3 regions of the Mesorhizobium sp. Primo-A genome follow, and region 2 is predicted to be linked to each of the others. Evidence: riboswitches for the same ligand, from Rfam matches in the RefSeq annotation. Region 2 holds a riboswitch; each other region holds the start of a gene.
The links. Region 2 has a riboswitch for cobalamin ahead of EOC83_RS15665 (DUF1636 family protein). Riboswitches for the same ligand answer to the same signal wherever they lie in the genome.

Region 1 (6,677 bases), on a different contig from region 2:
AAGAGAGGCGCCGCCGAACAGCATGAAATGCGCCCCGGTCTGCGACGACACGACGATCTCGTCACCGGGACGGAAGACCAGCAGCCGTTCGGCTGGGAACACATCGCCCGAAATCGAGACCTCGCCTTCCAGCGTGTAAATGGCGCGCTCTTCCGCATCGGCAGGGATTTTCACGCTGGCGCCGGGCGCCAGGCGCAGGTCGGCGTAGAGCGTCTCCGAATCGGCCCTGACCGGGGACCGTAATCCTTGGAAATCGCCGATGATGAGGCGCCCGTTGACGCCTTCGGCATCAATCTCGGGAAGCCTGAGCGCTCCTGTGTTCTCGAACACAGGAGCCACCTCTTCCTTGTCGTCCGGCAGCGCCAGCCATGTCTGCAGGCCGGATACCGACATCGGCGCGCCACGCAGTTCCTCCGGCGTACGCTCCGAATGGACGATGCCGCGGCCGGCGGTCATCAAATTCACGTCGCCGGGCTGAATGACCATTTCGGTGCCGAGGGAGTCGCGGTGCCGGATCTTGCCGTCGAACAGATAGGTGACCGTCGACAGTCCGATATGCGGATGCGGACGGACGTCCAGCGCCTGGCCGGCCCGCAGGATCGCGGGACCCATGCGGTCGAAGAAGATGAACGGACCGACCAACCGCCTTTTTGCCGTTGGCAGGGCACGGCGCACCTGAAAACCACCGATGTCCTTGGCGTTCGGAATGACCATCAATTCGATCTGATCGCTGGCGAACGCATCGCCCACCTCAGGGTCTTTCCCGGGGAAGAAGCTCATGGACTCTCCTTGTCGGTGGTCGAAGGCCGCCTGGCCGCATCAGGCAAAGCGGATGGCCGCCTTTGCCCGCAGCTTGGCCGCCACCTCTTCGCGATTGCGCGGATGCTGATGGGTTTCCAGGGAATCGAGCAGTTCGCGCGCCGAGGCCGCGATGGCGTCGACGGCATGATCGAAGGCGTGCTGGTTCTGCTTCGAGGGTCGCGTCGTTCCGCTCAGCTTGCGGACGAACTGAAGGGCCGCGTCGCGCACCTCGTCATTGGTTGCCGGCGGATCAAAATTGAACAGGGTCTTGATGTTTCTGCACATCGCTTCCGTATCTCCTCTTGTCCTTGAGCTGTTTCAATCGCAACGAGTTATATCCTCGATCATGATCATGTCCAAAAACCGGTGAGGCGAGGCCATCGTTCGGACCGGCCTCAATCCGCGTCGAGCGGCTCCGTTCCAACCGGCTTGCCGTCGCGCGACAGCCTGATCTTCTCGACCTTGTCCTCGGCGGCCTTCAGCAGCCGGTCGCAATGCGCCTTCAGCGCCTCGCCACGTTCATAGATCCTGATCGACTGGTCGAGCGGCACGTCGCCACGCTCCAGATCATCGACGATCTTCTCCAGCGCATCGAGTGCCTGCTCGAAGCTCATCGCCTTGACGTCTTCGTTGGTCTCACCAGCCATCGTTCATCCTTTCATCAGTCGCCCGACATGGGCGGCGACCGAAAATGCCAATCCCTGCAGATCGTAGCCGCCCTCGAGCAGGCTGACGAGCCGGTTGCCGCTGTGGCGTGCCGCGCGCTGCATCAGCTGGCCGGTCGCCCAATCGAAATCATCCTCGGTCAGATTGATCTCGGCCAGCGGATCGCGGTGGTGCGCGTCGAACCCGGCCGAAATGATGATCAGGTCGGGCGCGAAATTGTCGAGCGCGGGCAGGACGCGCGACAGGAAGGCATCGCGAAACACTTCGCTGCCGGTCTGCGGCGCCAGCGGTGCGTTGACGATGTTGCCGGCGCCCGTTTCGGTCTTCGCTCCGGTGCCGGGATAAAGCGGCATCTGGTGTGTCGAGCAATAGAGCACCGAGGGATCGTCCCAGAAAATATCCTGCGTGCCATTGCCGTGATGCACGTCCCAGTCGACGATGGCAACGCGCTCGACACCGTGTTTCTTCTGCGCATAACGCGCCGCGATCGCCGCCGTGTTGAACAGGCAGAAGCCCATGGCCGTGGTCTTTTCGGCATGATGGCCGGGCGGCCGGGCGGCGACGAAGACGTTGTCGGCGCGGCCCGAAAAGACATCATCGACGGCGGCGTTGGCGGCGCCGATCGCGGTGATCGCCGCTTGCCAGCTCTTCGGACTGGCAGTGGTGTCGGCATCGATGCGGGCAATCCCCTCGTCGGGAATGGCGGCGCGCACGCGGGCGACGAAATCGGCGGGATGCGCGTAGAGGATGGTGGCCTCGTCGCCTTCCGGCGCCTGGATACGATCGAGCCCGGCAAAGGCTTCCTCGTCGAGCACGCGCTCGATGGCACGCAGGCGGTCGGGCCGCTCGGGATGTCCGGGCGGCGTGAGATGCTCGAGGAAGATCGGATGCGTGTAGAGACGGGTGGTCATCGTCCTAATCTAGTGACCCGGATCGACAAAGGCCATGCACGGGCGGCCGATGACTGGGGAAAATCGCGCCTGCGTCCATTCGTGTCGCCGCAGGCATTGGCCTCGCCGGCGCTTCGGCGTAAAGTCCTTGGCACTGCCTGGTGCCCGCCGCAAGCGGGAGAATCGGGAACACGGTTGAATTCCGTGGCGTGCCCAACGCTGTGAGGGGGACCGCGCCGGTAAATGCCACTGTCGATGACGGGAAGGCACCGGACGCGGGTTGATCCCAAGCCAGAAGACCGGCCTGGCAGGCATCGTCATCCGCATGGTCGGGCGGGTGGCATCAGAGCGACGTGCGTCCATTTGGACGCACAAAGTACGCTCTGACCGTTTTGAATCTGCAATCGCAAGGGGACAAGCGATGCCGGAACATATGACCGCTGCCATTGACGATGGATTCGACCAGAATGCGCGCGATGCGGTCTATCGCGCCATGTTCACGCGGCGCGACGTGCGCAGCCATTTCCTGCCCACCGCGATCGATGACGACGTGCTGGCGCGGCTGCTGCTTGCCGCCCATCACGCGCCATCGGTCGGCTTCATGCAGCCATGGAATTTCATTGTCATTCGCGATGCCGGACGACGAGCGGAGGTGCGCGACCTGTTCCTGGCCGCGCGCGAGCAGGAACTGCCGGCGATCGAGGCGGAAAAACAGGCGCTGTACCGCAAGCTCAAGCTGGAAGGCATCTGCGAGAGCGCGCTCAACATCTGCATCACTTGCGACCGGCAGCGCTCGAAGGGTTCGCCGCTGGGACGCTGGCACAATCCGGAGATGGATCTCTACAGCACCGTCTGCGCGGTGCAGAATTTCTGGCTGGCCGCGCGTGCCGAGGGCGTTGGCGTCGGCTGGGTGAGCATCATCGAGGCTGAGGCGCTGAAGCGGCTGTTGGCCATTCCGGATCACGTAACGCCAATCGCCTATCTCTGCGTCGGCCGTGTTTCCGAGTTCGCTTCCAAACCGGACCTTGAAACGCATGGTTGGGGACGGCGGCTGCCGCTGCCGGAACTGATCATGAGCGAGACGTTTTCCGGGCAAGGCGAGACACAGCTCAAGTCCACCGTGGCGCGCCTCAACACCGTTTCTGCCTCACCAGACACCACCTGCCCGGCCGATCAGGGTGTGGCGCCGGCCGTACCCCAGCGCGAACCGCCGAAGGAGGCGAGCGCCTTGTCCTTGAGCTCCCTGAACTTCGACGACGCCTCGGCCAACCGGGCGTCCCAGGCCGGATCCGGCACCTGGCCCGCGATGGTCTTGAAATAGACCTGCATCAGGCAAGCGATGGCGAAAGGCTCGATGAAGGCCGCCTTGAATGCCCAGGCGAAGACGATGGCGAGCACGAAGGCCCAGCCGGCGAGCTGGCCGGGCATCAGGAACAGAATGGCGCCGGCAGGCGCCAGCATCATCAGAAAGATGACGAACGACACGCCCCACATGATGACCGCCAGCCAGACGGCGTTCTTGACCATGACCTTGCCGTTCTGGGCATAGAGCACGACGCCTTGGCGCGCCGTCTCGAAGGGTGAGGCTGAATTGATGCGGATGTTGTAACCGAGGATGATCTCGTCGACATAGGTCAGCGACAGGCGGATCACCGTGTTGATGAAGGAGACCAGGCCGCTCAGGCCCGGTATCGGCAGGAAGGCGGCGATACCGCCGAGCAGGCCGGTGATGGCGCGGATGGCACCCTTGACGAGCTGGTCGACGACGAAAAGGATATTGGCCTCGGCAAAACGCTGGGTGACGACATCCCTGGCGTAGGCGATCTGGTCCTGACCGCCGGGAATGTCGCGGCCGTCGATCAGATGAACCATGACGGCGATGTGGCCGGCCTTGACGATATAGAGGATGTATTCGCGGATCCAGTAGACCGCGATCGAGACGATGCCAAACCCGACCACGCCGCCCCACAGGGCAAAGGACATGGGCCCGTCGGGATCGGTGGAGATATGGCCGACGCCATAGCCGACCGAGGCACCGGTGCCGGTCGCCATGATGTAGGCCAGCGTGATGCCGAAATAGACGATCATACGAAAGACGATGAACGGCCAGGTCCGCATCATGATGGACACCGACCGGCCGATCTCGAAATCCCACATGTGCCCCTCCGCCTCAGAGATGGTGGAAGAGGATGAACTCAACCCGGCGATTGTCAATTGCCGGCCCTGGCACCACAGGGCGACGAATTCTGGGCAACGGTTTTCTTTCGCAGCCTTTCGCCGGCGCATTGTCTGACGGAGCATCAAACGAAAAACCCGCCTGTGCGGCGGGTCACCGGCGCAAATCAGCACCATGGACGAATATGTACCTTAGCTGAGGGCAGGTGTCAAGAAAAAATTCCTATCGGGAACAGCTGCCGGCACGAAAAGCTCCGGTGGGAACTTCAATTCGACTGCGGATCCGGCTTCTTGAGCAGGCCTTCGAGCAGTTGCTTGAACGCCGTCACCACCTTCTTGGACGTCGCTTCGGGGTCGTCCGAATTGGCGATCCGTTGCGCTGCCTGGCTGCTCGCTCCGTTGATCAGTCGCGAGGCCGTCTCGGGGTCGAGGCTCGAGACAACGACCCCCTCCTCCTGCAGCGCGGTCAGATGGTCGGTCATTGACACGATGCACGCACTGGCATTCGGCCATTGCGCTGGATCCCCCAGCACGGCCGGGCCATCCCGGAACATGATGCGCTGGATTTCCGGCTCCAGCGCCATCTCGATATAGGTCGAGCACTCGTCGACGAAATGCTGCCAGCGGGTCGGCGCTCTCGACGCGACCTCATTGATGCGCGCCGCCATTTCGCCGTCGATCTGGGCTATGACCGCCTGCAGCAGCCCCTTCTTGTCGCCGAAATGATGATAGAGCGCGCCGCGCGTCAGCCCGGCCGAAGCGGTGAAATCATCCATCGAGGCTTCCGCATAGCCTGTTGTGCCGAAGGCATGGCGGGCCGCCGCGATCAGCTTTGCGCGCGTCTCGGCGATCATCTCCTTGCGGGGTCTGTGCATGGCTTCTGGCCCTATTCACATACGTAACGTATGCCAATTGACATACGCGGCGTATGCTCTATTTAACAATCATACGCTTCGTATGTAATTGCCGAATCGTCCTTTGTCGAGGAACCACCCATGCAAAATCCCTATGCGGAAATCTTTCGTGCCCCCGGAACCAAGGGCTTTGCGGCCGCCGGATTCATGGCGCGCCTGCCGATCGCCATGGCGCCCATCGGCATCGTGGCGATGCTGTCGCAGACGCGTGGCGAATACTGGCTGGCCGGAGCCGTCTCGGCAACATACGCGCTGGCCAACGCTTTCGTTGCGCCGCAGATATCCAGACTGGTGGACCGCCTGGGCCAGACACGGATCGTCGTGCCCACCACCATCATCGCGGTGCTGGCTTTCGCCGTCCTGATAGCGGCGGCCAACCAGGACTGGCCGGTGTGGACGCTGTTCGTGTCGGCCTTACTGGCCGCGGCCATGCCAAGCATGCCGGCGATGGTGCGGGCGCGCTGGACAGAGATTTTCCGCGGACGGCCGCAGATGAACACCGCATTCGCCTTCGAGTCCGCGGCCGATGAACTGGTCTATATCGCCGGGGCATCGCTATCGGTCGGTCTCAGTGCTGCCCTGTTCCCGGAAGCCGGCGTTCTGGTGAGCACATTATTTCTCGCATTCGGATCAGCGGCCTTCATCCTGCAACGCTCGACGGAGCCGCAAGTGCGGCCGGTGGACCATGGCTCAAGCGGCTCGGCGATCCGCCTGCGGCCGGTTCAGATCATCACCTTCGCCCTGATCTTCATCGGCGCGACCTTCGCGACGACGGAAGTCAGCACCGTGGCGATCACCAAGGAGCTTGGCCAGCCCGGCGCCGCCAGCCTTGTCATCGGCGTTTATGCGCTGGGATCGTTCGTGCTCGGCATCATCGTCGGCGCGCTCAGCCTGAAGGCGCCGCTGCAACGCCAGTTGGCCATCGCAGTCGCCCTCGTCGCGCTCGGCACGCTGTTGCCGCTCACCGCCGACACCGTGCCACTGCTGGCGCTGACCGTGTTCATCAGCGGCGTGGCGATCTCGCCGACCTTCATCACCGCCTTCGGCCTGATCGAGCGGCATGTGCCGGAGGCGATGCTGACCGAAGGCATTACCTGGGTCATGACCGGCATCGGCATCGGCATGGCGCTCGGCTCGTTCGCGGCCGGCGCGGTGGTCGATGCGTTCGGTGCCCAGAACGGGTTCTGGGTCTCTGTGGCTTCAGGCACGATCGCGCTGGCCACGGTGCTGC
Region 2 (6,677 bases):
GGCCGACGGCATAGCCGGTTCGACCAGGAGCGCTAGGGTAATCCGGGATTAGGATGGCCAGCTTGCGCCCGGCGCGGGGTGTCTCCTGCAACTTGATGAAGGCCGCGACGCGGTCAGCGACCTGCGCCACGCGATCCGGTTCCGGCCGGTTGGCGAAGGCGCGGTGGCCGAGTGCGGGATCGGTCTCGGTCTCGCCCTTGAAGGAAATGGCGCCGGCGAGGACGCGGCCGTCGAGTTCGGGCAGCACGACATGCATGGCGAGGTCGGCGGGTGCCAGGCCACGCTGGTTGTTTTGCCAGATGTCGCGGCGGGTGGTGGCGACGATGACCTGGAAGACAGGCACGCCGGCGCGGTCGAACAGCGTTTCGATGCCGGGTTCGGCGCCTGAGGCGAAAGCGGTCGCGGTGATGATGGCGGCGGGCTTCAGCGCCGTCAGTGCTGTTTCCACGAAGGCGAGGGAGGTTGGGTCCTTGAGGCTGGAGACGAAGATCGGGACTGGGTCGATGCCGCGCTGCCGCAGCGCTTCAACAAGCGCATCGATGGGCGCGACATCGGCGGCCAGCAGCATCGAGCGATAGAACAGGATGGGGATGATAGGAGCGTTGACGTTGTAAGCGCCAGCATTCGATAAGTCCGGCTTCTCCACAACTCCACATCCGGGCACGTAAAAACCAGCTTTCGGCACCACCACCGGGCCGATCACTTCCGCATCCTGTCCCGCCAAGCCCGCCAGCCTGCGCACCAGCGCGCTCATATTCGCCGGGCCGCCCTCGCGGAAATAGTCGAGCAGGCCGTCCAACTCCTCGCGCGGCAGCGTCGAGGCTTCGATCAGGCGCAGATCCTCGTCGCGGCATTCGCCGGGCAGCAGCGCCAGTTTTATGCCGCGTTCGCGGGCGGTCGAGGCAAGCTGGTCGCAGCCGTAGCGCCACCAGTCGTAGCCGCCGAGGATGCGCACGAGGATGATCTTGGCATGGCGGGCGACGCTGTCGACCCAGAGGTCGACGGACATGGGATGGCGCAAGTCGCGCAGTGCGGCCAGCCGCATCGAGGGCAGGCGGTCGGCATCGGTCCTCCACGCCGCCGCCAGTCCGGCGAGGTCGCTGTCGGTGAAGGACAGGGCCACGATATCCGCCGGCGTCTGCCGCAGATCGACCGGCTCGGCGAGGTCGTCGAGCGAGGCGGATGTCGTGGTTAGGATGTGCATCGCAATCCGTGTCCGAAATCAGCCGGCGAGTATACGCTCGATCGCCGGGCGGTTCAGCCCTTTCAGGCCGATGACGACGAGGCGCGAGCGGCGGTCATCCTCAGCGGTCCAGGCGCGGTCATAGTAATGATTGACGCGCGGCCCGACGGCCTGCAGCAAGAGCCGCATCGGCTTGCCGCCGACCTCGACGAAGCCTTTTACGCGCAGCACGTTCTCTTCTTCGGCGACGGTGGCGACGCGCTTTGCCAGCTCGTCCGGATTGGCGATCGAGGCAATGTCGACGATGAACGTGTCGAAGTCGTCATTCTCGTGGTCGAATGCGCCGTCATGATGGGACTTGCGGTTTTCGATGTCGTCCTCGACGGCCAGACCGAGCCCGAGCAGCACGGAGGGATCGACCTTGCCATGCGAGGTCGGCACGATCTTCACTGCGCGGGCGGAGTGTTCGCCAACGATGGCATTGGCGCGGGCGGTGCCGGCGGCGTCCATCAGGTCGCTCTTCGACAGGATGATCAGGTCGGCGCAGGCGATCTGGTCCTCGAACACTTCTTCCACCGGATCGTCGTGGTCGAGCGTCTCGTCCCCGGCGCGCTGCGCCTGGAGGGCCTCCATGTCGTTGGCGACGCGGCCTTCGGCCAATGCCGGTCCGTCGACCACGGCGATGACGCCATCGACGGTCACCCGGCTTTTCACGCTGGGCCACTGAAAGGCCTGGACCAGCGGCTTGGGCAGTGCCAGGCCCGAGGTTTCGATCAGGATATGGTCGACCCTCGGCGTCAGCGACAGGATTTGGTCGAGCGCCGGGACGAAGTCGTCGGCGACAGTGCAGCAGATACAGCCATTGGCCAGTTCGACGATGTTTTCCTCGGGGCAGGTGTCGATACCGCATCCCTTGAGGATCTCGCCATCGATGCCGATGTCGCCGAATTCGTTGACGATGATGGCGATGCGCTTGCCGCCGGCGTTTTCCAGGAGATGGCGGACCAGCGTCGTCTTGCCGGCGCCGAGGAAGCCAGTGACGACGGTGCAGGGAACGCGGGATACGGAAGTGGTCATGGTCAATCCTTCAGCATGTCGATGGGTGGAATGCGGGCCACGAGGCCGCGCTTGAGGCTATCGGGGCGGCCACGCCACGGGATCAGGCCATCTTTCGAGGTGGCGAAGAGCTTTGCGCCTGTCACGAGGTCGGCGCCGCTGGTCGCGGTCAGGTCGCCGAAGACATAGCTCCAGCAACCGTCGCGCAGGATCGCGGCGCTGAGGCGCCGCTTGCAATTGCCAAGGCATTCGACGCTGCGGATGCGGATATCGTCGCCAGCGGCGGCGCGGCGCGTGTCGTCCGTCAGCAACTCGCCGGCGCGGGGATGAGCGTCGGAGCCGGTCTCATTGCGGCAGGAGCCGCAGACGATGATGGTGACGCCGGCCAAGGCATCATCATGGCCGGACGAAATATCCGCTGTGCCAGCCGAAAAACTGCTGTCGTGGTCCAAAGATCGGGCTCCTTGCCCGGAAACCCGCCGGGCGATCGGATTCTACAGTCGCAGACGGCAGGTCTCCTGGCTCGCGAGTCATCGCCTTGGGTAGCCGCCTTCCCGGGAATTCCCAGTGGTTTTCGGCCTTGGCTCTTCGCTTACAGTTGCGGGGACAGCCGCGGATTTGGGATTTTGCCCCGCACCGCATTCCCTCTTAGCCCTTGCCGTTGCGGGCAAGGGACCATCTGGAACCGGATTTAGGCTTTTGCGGGCGGCGGTGTCAACGCGAGCTTACGACACGGCTATGTCGGCCAGCGCCGCGCCCAAATCGCCGGCAGGCGTCACTTCGATGCGTTCGAGCCCGAGCCAACCTTGCATCTGCTTCAATTCCTCGAACAGCTCCGCAGCGGTTTCAGGCGGCGCACCGGGCTCGGCATAGGCCGCATGGACCCGCAGTATGCTGGCCGGGCGATCGGCCTTGAGGTCGACGCGTGCCACGATCCTGTCGCCGAGCAGGAACGGCAGGACATAATAGCCATACTGCCGCTTGTCGGCAGGTGTGTAGATCTCGATGCGGTAGTGGAAATCGAACAGCCGCTCGGTGCGCGAGCGCTCGAAGACGACCGGATCGAAGGGTGCCAGCAAGGCGCGGGCCTCGACTTTGCGCGGCAGACGGGCGTCCCGGTGAAGATAGGCCGGCTTGTCCCAGCCTTCGACACGCACCGGCAGCAACTCGCCCGTTTCAACCAGTTCCTCCAACCGGCCTTTCATATCGGCCGGCGACAGGCGGAAATAGTCGCGCAAATCGCTTGAAGTCGCCACGCCGTGGGCGCGGGCGGAAATGCGCAGCAATTCGCGGTGCGCGTCCTCAGGCGTCGGCACCGGCAGATCGAGGATCGCCTGCGGCAGCACGCGCTCGGGCAGGTCATAGAAGCGCTCGAAACCGCGGCGGTGCGCCGTGGTGATGCGGCCGGCCCAGAACAGCCATTCGAAGGCGTGTTTGGCATCGCTCCAGCCCCACCAGCCGCCCGAACCTTTCTGGCCCTCCAGCGCGGAAGCGGCGATCGGGCCGCGCTCGGCGACCTCGCGGTAGATCTCTTCGATGTAGGCGGCGTGCTCGCGGCCCCATTTGGCGAGACCCAGATACATTTCCTCGCCCCGCTCGGCGCGCTGCATGCGCCAGCGCATCAGCGGGTATGTCTCGACCGGCAGGAAGGACGCCTCGTGCGCCCAGTATTCGAAAACCGTGCGCTTACGCGTCACGGCCGCGTTGTCGAGCAGCGAGAACGGGTAGGGGCCAAGGCGCGAATAGAGCGGCATATAATGAGCGCGCACCACCGCGCTGACGGAATCGATCTGCAACAGGCCGGTGCGGGAGAGCGTGCGGGCAAAATGCCGGCGGTCGGGCGTGCCGGTCGGGCGAGGATCGAGGAACCCTTGGGCGGCAAGGGCGATGCGCCGGGCCATCGGGAGCGAGATCTTTTCCTTCATGCAGGTATCACTTTGACGTGTTTTGACCGAGGGTCGAATGGCTGATTCCAACCCATGCTAGCAGGGTTTTGGCAGCATTCATGTCAGGAGAGAAAAGTGGAGTAAAAAGCGAAGGAAATCAAACAGGAGCGGATCGGACCAGTTTGCCGCGATATGCCGTCCAGGTCGATGTTTTGAACAAGGTTTGACTTGCTTCGCTGGAAGTGCTGCGCTAACCCTCGCCGCGTTGCAGCATAGGCCCTTAAAACGGTTCAGCGGTTAAACTGTCACGCTTCCGCATTAGGGTCCGGTGCTGTAATCAACGTGGATTGGCGCCAACGGAAAGCCGAGCATGAACGCACTCTTGAGCTCATACCTGCCCATCGTCCTGTTCATAGGCGTGGCGCTGGTTGTCGGCCTGGCGCTGCTGGCCGCGCCCTTCCTGGTGGCCTACCGCAATCCCGATCCCGAAAAGCTTTCCGCCTACGAGTGCGGTTTCAACTCGTTCGACGACGCCCGCATGAAGTTCGACATCCGTTTCTACCTGGTGTCGATCCTGTTCATCATCTTCGACCTGGAAGTAGCCTTCCTGTTTCCGTGGGCGGTGTCGTTTTCGAAGATCGGCATGCTCGGTTTCTGGTCGATGATGGTTTTTTTGGCGGTGCTGACCATCGGCTTTGCCTATGAATGGAAAAAAGGAGCGCTGGAATGGGATTGAACGACAGTTCAGGCACCCTCGTCGCGCCGAAGCCCAAGGGCATCATCGATCCCAACACCGGCAGGCCGGTGGGGGAGGACGATCCCTTCTTCCTCGAGATCAACAACGAGTTGGCCGACAAGGGCTTTCTGGTCACTTCGACCGAGGCGCTCATCACCTGGGCGCGCAGCGGGTCGCTGATGTTCATGACGTTCGGCCTCGCCTGCTGCGCGGTCGAGATGATCCACACCTCGATGCCGCGCTATGATTCGGAGCGGTTCGGCGTCGCGCCACGCGCGTCTCCGCGCCAGTCCGACATCATGATCGTCGCCGGCACGCTGACCAACAAGATGGCGCCGGCGCTGCGCAAGGTCTACGACCAGATGCCGGAGCCGCGCTACGTCATCTCGATGGGCTCCTGCGCCAATGGCGGCGGCTATTACCACTATTCCTATTCGGTGGTGCGCGGCTGCGACCGCATCGTGCCGGTCGACATCTATGTGCCCGGCTGTCCGCCGAGCGCCGAAGCGCTGCTCTACGGCATTCTTCTCTTGCAGAAGAAGATCCGCCGCACCGGCACGATCGAACGGTAAATCCATGACCGCATCCCTGAGCGAACTGTCGACCTATCTCGGCGAGAAGCTGATCGGCCGCGTGAACGAGGCTGATATCGCCTATGGCGAACTCACCATCCATGTCGAGCCGCGCGATCTGGTCGAGGTGATGACCTTCCTGCGCGACGATGCGCGCTGCCAGTTCATCTCGATCATCGATGTCTGCGGCGCCGACTATCCGTCGCGGGCCAAGCGTTTCGACGTCGTCTATCACCTGTTGTCGCCGAAGCAGAATGTGCGCGTCCGCGTCAAGGTGCAGGCCGACGAGGAAACCATGGTGCCGTCGATCACCGGCGTCTATCCCGGCGCCGACTGGTTCGAGCGCGAGACCTACGATCTCTACGGCGTTTTGTTCTCCGGCCATCCCGACCTGCGCCGCCTGCTGACCGACTATGGCTTCGAAGGCCATCCCTTGCGCAAGGATTTCCCGCTGACCGGCTTCGTCGAGGTGCGCTACGACGACGAGGCCAAGCGCGTTATCTATGAGCCGGTCGAGCTCAAGCAGGAATTCCGCAATTTCGATTTTCTGTCCCCGTGGGAAGGTACGGATTACGTGCTGCCGGGTGACGAGAAGGCAAAGCAGTAAATGGCTGAAACCTCCGTCCGCAACTTCAACATCAATTTCGGCCCGCAACACCCCGCGGCGCACGGCGTTTTGCGCCTTGTGCTGGAGCTGGACGGCGAAGTCGTCGATCGCGTCGATCCGCATATCGGACTGCTGCATCGCGGTACCGAAAAGCTGATCGAAGCCAAAACCTATCTGCAGGCGGTACCCTATCTCGACCGGCTCGACTATTGCGCGCCGATGAACCAGGAACATGCCTTTGCGCTGGCCGCCGAGCGTCTGCTCGGCATCGAGGTGCCGAAGCGTGGCCAGGTGATCCGCGTTCTCTACAGCGAGATCGGCCGCATCATGTCGCACATCCTCAATGTGACGACGCAGGCGATGGACGTCGGTGCGCTGACGCCGCCGCTGTGGGGCTTCGTCGAACGCGAAAAGCTGATGGTGTTCTATGAGCGCGCCTCCGGTTCGCGCATGCATGCCGCTTATTTTCGGCCCGGCGGCGTCCATCAGGACCTGCCGCGTCAACTGGTCGAGGACATCGGCAAGTGGATCGACCCGTTCCTGAAGTCGATCGACGACCTCGACCGGCTGCTGACCGGCAACCGCATCTTCAAGCAGCGCAATGTCGATATTGGCATCGTCTCGCTGGCGGATGCCT
Region 3 (6,677 bases), on a different contig from region 2:
CACGCCGCGCTTCTGGCGCTCAACCCGCGTCCCGAGCGAGACGATTGATGCGCCACGAGATCTCCATCCTGATCATCGGCCTGCTGGCGGTTTTGACCACCGCCAGCATCGTCGCCACCATCCTTTCGGCGCGAGCGCCGAAGCCGCTGAGCTCGACGCTTGTCAATCTCACGCAGCGCATCAACGCCTGGTGGGTGATGGTGGCGCTGATGACGGTCGCCTTCTTCTTCGGCCGTTACGGGATGACCATCCTGTTTGCGCTGATTTCCTTCGCCGCGCTGCGCGAATTCGTGACGCTGACGCATACGCGCCGCAGCGACCATTGGGTGCTGCTCGGCATGTTCGGCATCATCATCCCGTTTCAGTACTGGCTGGTGTGGACCGCCTGGTACGGGCTCTTCGTCATCTTCATTCCGGTCTACTGCTTCCTCTTGATGCCGGCCATCACGGCGCTGCATGGCGACACCGAACGCTTCCTCGAGCGGATCGCCGCGCAGCAATGGGCGGTGATGATCTCGGTCTATTGCGTCAGCCACGTCCCCGCCCTGCTGACACTCGACGTGCCAGGCTTCGAAGGCCGCACCTTGCTGCTGATCGCCTTCCTGATCATCGTCGTGCAAGGCAGCGACGTGCTGCAGTACATCTTCGGCAAGCTGTTTGGTAAACACCGGTTTTCGCCGAACGTCTCGCCGTCGAAAACCTGGGAAGGGCTGATCGGCGGATTGGTGTCGGCGAGCCTGCTCGGCGCGCTGTTGTCGTTCGTGACGCCCTTCTCGGCGCTGCAGGCGGCAGGCGTGGCCTTCGTCGCCTGCTCGATGGGATTCCTAGGCGGGCTGGTCGCCTCGGCCATCAAGCGCGACCAGGGCGTCAAGGACTGGGGCCATCTCATCGAAGGCCATGGCGGCATGATGGACCGCACCGACAGCCTGGTCTTCGCCGCCCCGGTGTTCTTCCACATCGTGCGCTATTTCTGGACTGTGTGATCCGGCGACCGGTTGCCAAAGGCGCTCAAAGCCGGTTGCGGATCAGCATGGTGACGACGAAGAACGCACCGACCGAGCTGGTGATGATGCCGATCGGCAGTTCCTGCGGCGGCAGCAGCGTTCGGGCCAGAAGATCGCTGGCCAGCAAAAGCACCGCGCCGAAGACGGCGCAGCTGGCAACCAGGCGCAGATGCAAGGGGCCTGCCAGCGGCCGCGACAGATGCGGGATCATCAGCCCGACGAAGCCGATGACCCCGGCGACAGAGACCAGGATCGCCGTCGAGAAGGCGGCGACGAGAAACGTCATTCGGCGCATGCGCGCCACTGGCACGCCAAGGCTTTCGGCGGCGTTTTCGCCGGCCAGGAAGGCATCGAGCCGGCGGTGGTTCCACAGCGCGTAAGCCAGAATGGTGCCCGCACCCAGCGCGCCGAGCCAGATATTGTCCCAGCGCGCCAGGCCAAGGCCGCCCATCGTCCAGAACAACACGGAGTGGGCGGCGCGCTGGTCGCCGGCAAAGACCAGGTAGTTGGTCAAGGCGGTGAACATGAAGGACACGGCAAGGCCGGCGAGGATCAGCCGCTCCGGCCCTTGGCCCCTCACCCGCGCGACCAGCAGCAGGACGACGCCGGCGGCCAATATGCCGCCGGTGAAGGCCGCGACCGGCAACGTCCAGATGCCAAAGCTGTCGCCGAAGACGGTGATGACGGAAACGGCACCGGCGGCGGCGCCCGACGACAGGCCGAACAGGAACGGATCGGCGAGATCGTTGCGGGTCACTGTCTGCAGCAGCGCGCCGACGACGCCGAGGCCCGCGCCGACGCAGATGGCCAGGATCGTGCGCGGCAGCCGCAGATCGACGACGATCTTGCCGACCGGCCCGGACACGTCGTGCCCGCCTAAGCCGATTGCGCGGCCAAGCGCTGCTACAACGTCGGCCAGCGGGATCAGCGTCGAGCCATAGGCGATCGACAGCAGAGCGAGAGCGGCGATCGCCGCCGCTCCCGCCAGCATGGCCAACGCAAATGCCGGATGGCGCAAGCTCAAAATGCTTCCGGGTGCATGGCCTTGGCGATCTTGTCGATCGCTTCGATGTTGGCGGGTCCAGGCGTCAGCTCGGCGTAGCGGAGGGCGACGAAGCGCTCGTTCTTGACCGCGTCTGTCTCCTTCATGGCCGGATGCGCTTTCAGGAAATCGAGCAGCTTCCTGTAGCCGCCACCGTCCTGGTAATCGAGCAGGATGAGGAATTGCGGATTGCGCGACGCCACCGTTTCCCAATCCGTGTTGCCCCAGCTGGTGTCCATGTCAGCCATGATGTTGTCGCCGCCGGCGGCAGTGATCATGGCGCTGGGGATGGCGAACTTGCCTGCGGTGAACGGCTTGTCCTCGCCGGAATCGTAGAGGAACACCCGCGTGCCCTTGGCGCTGCCGACCTTGGCGGTGATGTCGGCGAGCTGCGCCTTCCAGCCAGAGACAAGCTTTTCAGCCTCGGCCTCCTTGCCGAAGATCTTGCCCAGCTTTTCGACGTCGCCATAGAGCAGGTCCATCGAGGCGGCGGGGCGGCTCTTGTCGAGATGGACGCAGCTTTCCGTCAGAACCAGCGTCTTGATGCCGTGCGGGGCAAGCGTGTCGGGCGTCACCTCGCCACCCGGCTTCATGCCGTAGTACCAGCCGGCGAAGAAGAAATCCGGCTCCACGGCCACGAGGTTTTCGAGCGTCGGATATTTCGGCGCCAGCTCCGGGATCGAACCCTGCTCTGCCTTGAATTCGGAACCGACCTTGTACCATCCGGTGATGCCCGTCAGGCCGACCATTGACGGCTGCAATTTCAGCGCGAAAGCCATCTCAGCCATGTTCAGATCGTGGATGACAGCGCGCTTCGGCGGCGCGTCGAAGGTCAGCGGCTTGCCGCAGCTGTCGACGGTTACCGGGAAGGCGAAGGCGGTCGAGGTCAGCAGCGAGACGGCAAGCGAAAAAGCGAGGCGTTTCACGGGTATGCTCCTTGTGGGTGGGATCGGGTCGACTATGGAACGGCTTCAATCACGACGGCGGCGCGGCACGGTTCGGAACCTCGAACACCGTCAACTCTCGATCCTCGGTTGGATGGCGCAGGCGCAGCACATCGATGCCGAAAATCTCGCGGATCAGCTGTTGGGCCAGCGCTTCGCGCGGTGCGGCGAGCGCTTGCAGACGGGCATGGTTCATCACCGCCACCCTGGTGGCGAAGGGTGCTACCAGCGCCAGATCGTGCAGCACCGCGATCACCGTCATCTCAAAGCCTGCCACGAGGTCGAGCAGTTCGCCGCGGGCGCGCGGGTCCAGATGGTTGGTCGGTTCGTCGAGGAACAGGATTTTGGGCTGCTGGGCGATGGCGCGCGCCAGTTGGGCGCGCTGGCGCTCGCCGCCCGACAGCGAGCCGACGGTGCGGCCAAGCAGCGGCAGCAGGCCGGTCCGGCGCAGCGCCTCGACGGCGATATCGCGTTCCTCGCGCCTGCGCCGCAGCCCGGCGTGCGGGACCCGGCCAAGCTCGACATAATCGATCACCGCCAGCCGCGGATCGGGCTGGTCGGTCTGGCCGACAACGGCGATATGCAGCGCCCGCTCGGCGGCCGAAATCCTGTCCAGCCCGCGTCCGCCAAGCTTCACCTCGCCGGAACTTGGCCGCAGCATGCCCGACAGCATGCGCAGCAGCGTCGTCTTGCCGGCGCCGTTGGGACCGATGATGGCAAGGCGATCGCCAGCGGCCACCGAGAAGCTGACCGCCTGGACCAGATTCCGCCCATTCGCCATGGCACAGAGGTCATGGGCTTCGAGAAGCGCTGCGCTCATCGGCTGCAGCCCGCCGGATTGCGGGGACGGCAAAGTGTGAGCATGGTGATGCGATGATCGATGGAGCCGTCCAACTTTCCGTCACTTTCCAAAACTGGCGACGGAAGGAAGCTGGCGAACCGGCCGACAAGGCCGGGATTCGCGTTTCCTCCCGGCACACCCCGTCCGGTCAACTCAGTGATGGCAGGTCTCCTGGCTCGCGGGTCGTTGCGCCATCCTGCCTTCCCAGCCTTGCCGGCCAGTGGCATTCACGGATTTTGCTCGCCGCTTACAGTTGCGGGGGCAGCCACGGCCTCGACCTGAACAGGCCTCACCGTGTTCCCTTTTCACCCCTCGCCTTTCGGCTCGGGGACCATCACCACTTCAGCGTAGATTTCCACCAAACGCTTCGCAATGGATTTCTCGGACGAAGTGGTGGGCCAGCTAAGGGAAACAGGCATTGCACGCTCACTTTATGTAATAACATAACATTCTTAGGAGATGACGCGGCCCGCTGTCAAGCGAAAGCCCATGGGATCGGCGCAGATTGCACGGAATGCGCAATTTCGATCAAACTGGCCGCGCCAGGAAACGCCAAGATGATCCGGCCAATGCGAAAAGGAGCCCCATGAACCCGACCGAGAAAGCGCTGTGGTTCGTCGAGAGCCATCTGCCGGAGGCGATCTCGCTTGACGATGTCGCGCAAAGCAGCGGCGTGTCGCGTTTTCATGTGACGCGCGCCTTCGGCGCCGCAACCGGCCGCTCGGTGATGGGTTACATGCGCTCACGCCGGCTGACCGAGGCGGCGCGCAAGCTGGCCGGCGGAGCGCCCGACATCCTCGTCGTCGCGCTCGACGCCGGCTACAACTCGCATGAGGCGTTCACCCGTGCCTTCCGCGATCAGTTCGGCACCACGCCGGAACTGGTGCGCGCGCAAGGCTCGACCAACAACCTCGACCTCGTGGAGCCGATCCTGATGGACCAGTCCTTCCTCACCAATCTCGAACCACCGCGCTTCGAGACCAGCCGGCCGTTCCTGATCGCCGGCCTCGGCGAACGCTACAGCTGCGAAACCAGCGCCGGGATTCCGATGCAGTGGCAGCGTTTTGCACCCTATATCGGCAACATCCCCGGCGAGATCTCAGGCGTTTTCTACGGCGTCTGCCTTAACGGCGATGACGCGGGCAATTTCGACTATGTCGTCGGCGTCGAAGTGTCCGGCTTTGCGGATCTGCCGAAGGACTTCTATCGGGTGCGGGTGCCGGCGCAGAAATATGCGGTGTTCTCGCACCGCGAGCACATCTCATCCATCCGCCGGACGATCAACACGATCTGGAACAGTTGGCTGCCCGACTCCGGTCACGAAATCGCGGATGCACCGGAATTCGAGCGCTATGGACCGGAGTTCGATGCCCACAGCGGCAATGGCGGGCTGGAGATCTGGGTACCGGTGAAGGCGTAGCTCGATCACGCCATCGGCAGCGCCGGCCAGCGATCGATGACCTTTCCGCCGGAAAACACGGCGATCGACCCGAATTGCTGCAGCACGGCCTCGCTCTGCGTCGGCCTTAGAAACGCGTAGTCGCCTGGCCTTGCGGCCGCATCGGCGGGCAAGCCCATGAATTGCTGGTTGGAGGACAGGCCGAGCAGGCCGTTCGTCTTCATGCCTTGGGGGAAGACCGGCTCGGCCATCCACTTGCCGCCATAGAGATAGCAGCCCTTGCGCGGAAACCGGCCGAGCGCCTGCAGCAGGCGGGTGACGGCCGGCGGGCCAGGCAGCATCGGCTCGACCACTTTCAGGATCGGCGTGGCAATGAAGGCCGCCGGCTGGAAGCCTTCTAGGCCTGGCGTATCGAAGTCGCTGGGCAGCACGAAGGCCGAGCCCATCGACACTTCATTGGCCGCGCCGCCACGATGAAGCAGCGCGGTCTTGCTGCCGCCGATGTTGAGGATACGGCGCTGGTCGGCGCCGAGACAGGCGACGAACGCCGCAGCCTGCGCCGACGCCTCCGCCAATGCCTTTGCCGGTCCGCCGAAAAGGCCGGGAATGAGCGGCGCATGCGCCTCGTAGGCCATGACGCCTTCGCAATGCAGCCGGGCCGGCAACGCGCTCAACGCCTTCGACAAGGCCGCGGGATCAGCAAAGCCGCCGCGATGCAGCCCGACATCGATCTCGAAAGCGATGCGCAGGCCGATGCCGAGTTCGTCAGCGAGAGCACCGTATTCCGCCAGTCTCTCCTCGCTGTCGATCAGCCAGCAGACACGCGACCAGTCGGCATCACCCTTCACCAGCGCAGCCCTTGCCGCACCGATCGGCATCGGCTTGCCGTAGAGCAGATCGGCATCCGGAAACGCCTTCAGCACCGCCTCGCTGATCGGCGGGTGGAAGGTCATGAAGCGCTCATGGCGAAGCGCCTTGCCTATATGCGCAAGCAGCGGCAGGCAGGCGAGCGATTTGTCGACCAGCCGCACGGCCAGGCCGGGATCCAGCCTCCCTTTTACCAGGGCAATGTTTCCGTCCAGCCGATCGCGGTCGAGCAGCAGGCAGGGTCGGAAGATGCCGGCGGTCTTCAGCGCATCCGAGAGGGTGGAAAAATAGGTGCTCATCATTCGATGCCGAACAGGCCGGCCATGTAGGGCGACACGAAGCGGTTTTCCGGATCGATGTCGCGGCGCGCCGCCATGGCATCGTCCCAGCGCGGGTAGAGCTTTTTCAGCTCCGCCGCTTTCAGGCTGTGCATCTTGCCCCAATGCGGCCGGCCGCCATATCTGCGGAAGATCGGCTCTGCCGCCCGCATGAACGGCAAAGGATCGTTCGCGGCGTCATGGTGGATGGCGATGGAGCAGGTCAGCCTGTTGTAGAATGGCGAAAGCCAGAACTGGTCCGG

Region 1: linked by a shared signal. The riboswitch ahead of bluB (5,6-dimethylbenzimidazole synthase) and the one ahead of EOC83_RS15665 (DUF1636 family protein) in region 2 are both predicted to bind cobalamin.
Region 3: linked by a shared signal. The riboswitch ahead of EOC83_RS11515 (ABC transporter ATP-binding protein) and the one ahead of EOC83_RS15665 (DUF1636 family protein) in region 2 are both predicted to bind cobalamin.

What each region holds. Positions count from the first base shown of each region.
Region 1 covers NZ_RZTG01000012.1:270,842-277,518, forward strand. Annotated here, with positions in the region: gene EOC83_RS23215 (pirin family protein) at 1-780, opposite strand, end outside; gene EOC83_RS23220 (DUF2277 domain-containing protein) at 820-1,086, opposite strand; gene EOC83_RS23225 (exodeoxyribonuclease VII small subunit) at 1,197-1,448, opposite strand; gene EOC83_RS23230 (histone deacetylase family protein) at 1,452-2,378, opposite strand; cobalamin riboswitch at 2,500-2,680, shown strand; partial or broken gene bluB (5,6-dimethylbenzimidazole synthase) at 2,791-3,408, shown strand; gene EOC83_RS23240 (hypothetical protein) at 3,531-4,514, opposite strand; gene EOC83_RS23245 (TetR/AcrR family transcriptional regulator) at 4,799-5,407, opposite strand; gene EOC83_RS23250 (MFS transporter) at 5,528-6,677, shown strand, end outside.
Region 2 covers NZ_RZTG01000008.1:30,234-36,910, reverse strand. Annotated here, with positions in the region: gene cobN (cobaltochelatase subunit CobN) at 1-1,204, opposite strand, end outside; gene cobW (cobalamin biosynthesis protein CobW) at 1,223-2,260, opposite strand; gene EOC83_RS15665 (DUF1636 family protein) at 2,263-2,691, opposite strand; cobalamin riboswitch at 2,730-2,934, opposite strand; gene EOC83_RS15660 (winged helix-turn-helix domain-containing protein) at 2,965-4,164, opposite strand; gene EOC83_RS15655 (NADH-quinone oxidoreductase subunit A) at 4,496-4,861, shown strand; gene EOC83_RS15650 (NADH-quinone oxidoreductase subunit B) at 4,852-5,433, shown strand; gene EOC83_RS15645 (NADH-quinone oxidoreductase subunit C) at 5,438-6,040, shown strand; gene EOC83_RS15640 (NADH-quinone oxidoreductase subunit D) at 6,041-6,677, shown strand, end outside.
Region 3 covers NZ_RZTG01000005.1:182,127-188,803, forward strand. Annotated here, with positions in the region: gene EOC83_RS11495 (lysophospholipid acyltransferase family protein) at 1-48, shown strand, start outside; gene EOC83_RS11500 (phosphatidate cytidylyltransferase) at 48-983, shown strand; gene EOC83_RS11505 (iron ABC transporter permease) at 1,009-1,995, opposite strand; gene EOC83_RS11510 (ABC transporter substrate-binding protein) at 2,025-2,972, opposite strand; gene EOC83_RS11515 (ABC transporter ATP-binding protein) at 3,022-3,810, opposite strand; cobalamin riboswitch at 3,975-4,182, opposite strand; gene EOC83_RS11520 (AraC family transcriptional regulator) at 4,418-5,251, shown strand; gene EOC83_RS11525 (alanine racemase) at 5,257-6,396, opposite strand; gene EOC83_RS11530 (D-arabinono-1,4-lactone oxidase) at 6,396-6,677, opposite strand, start outside.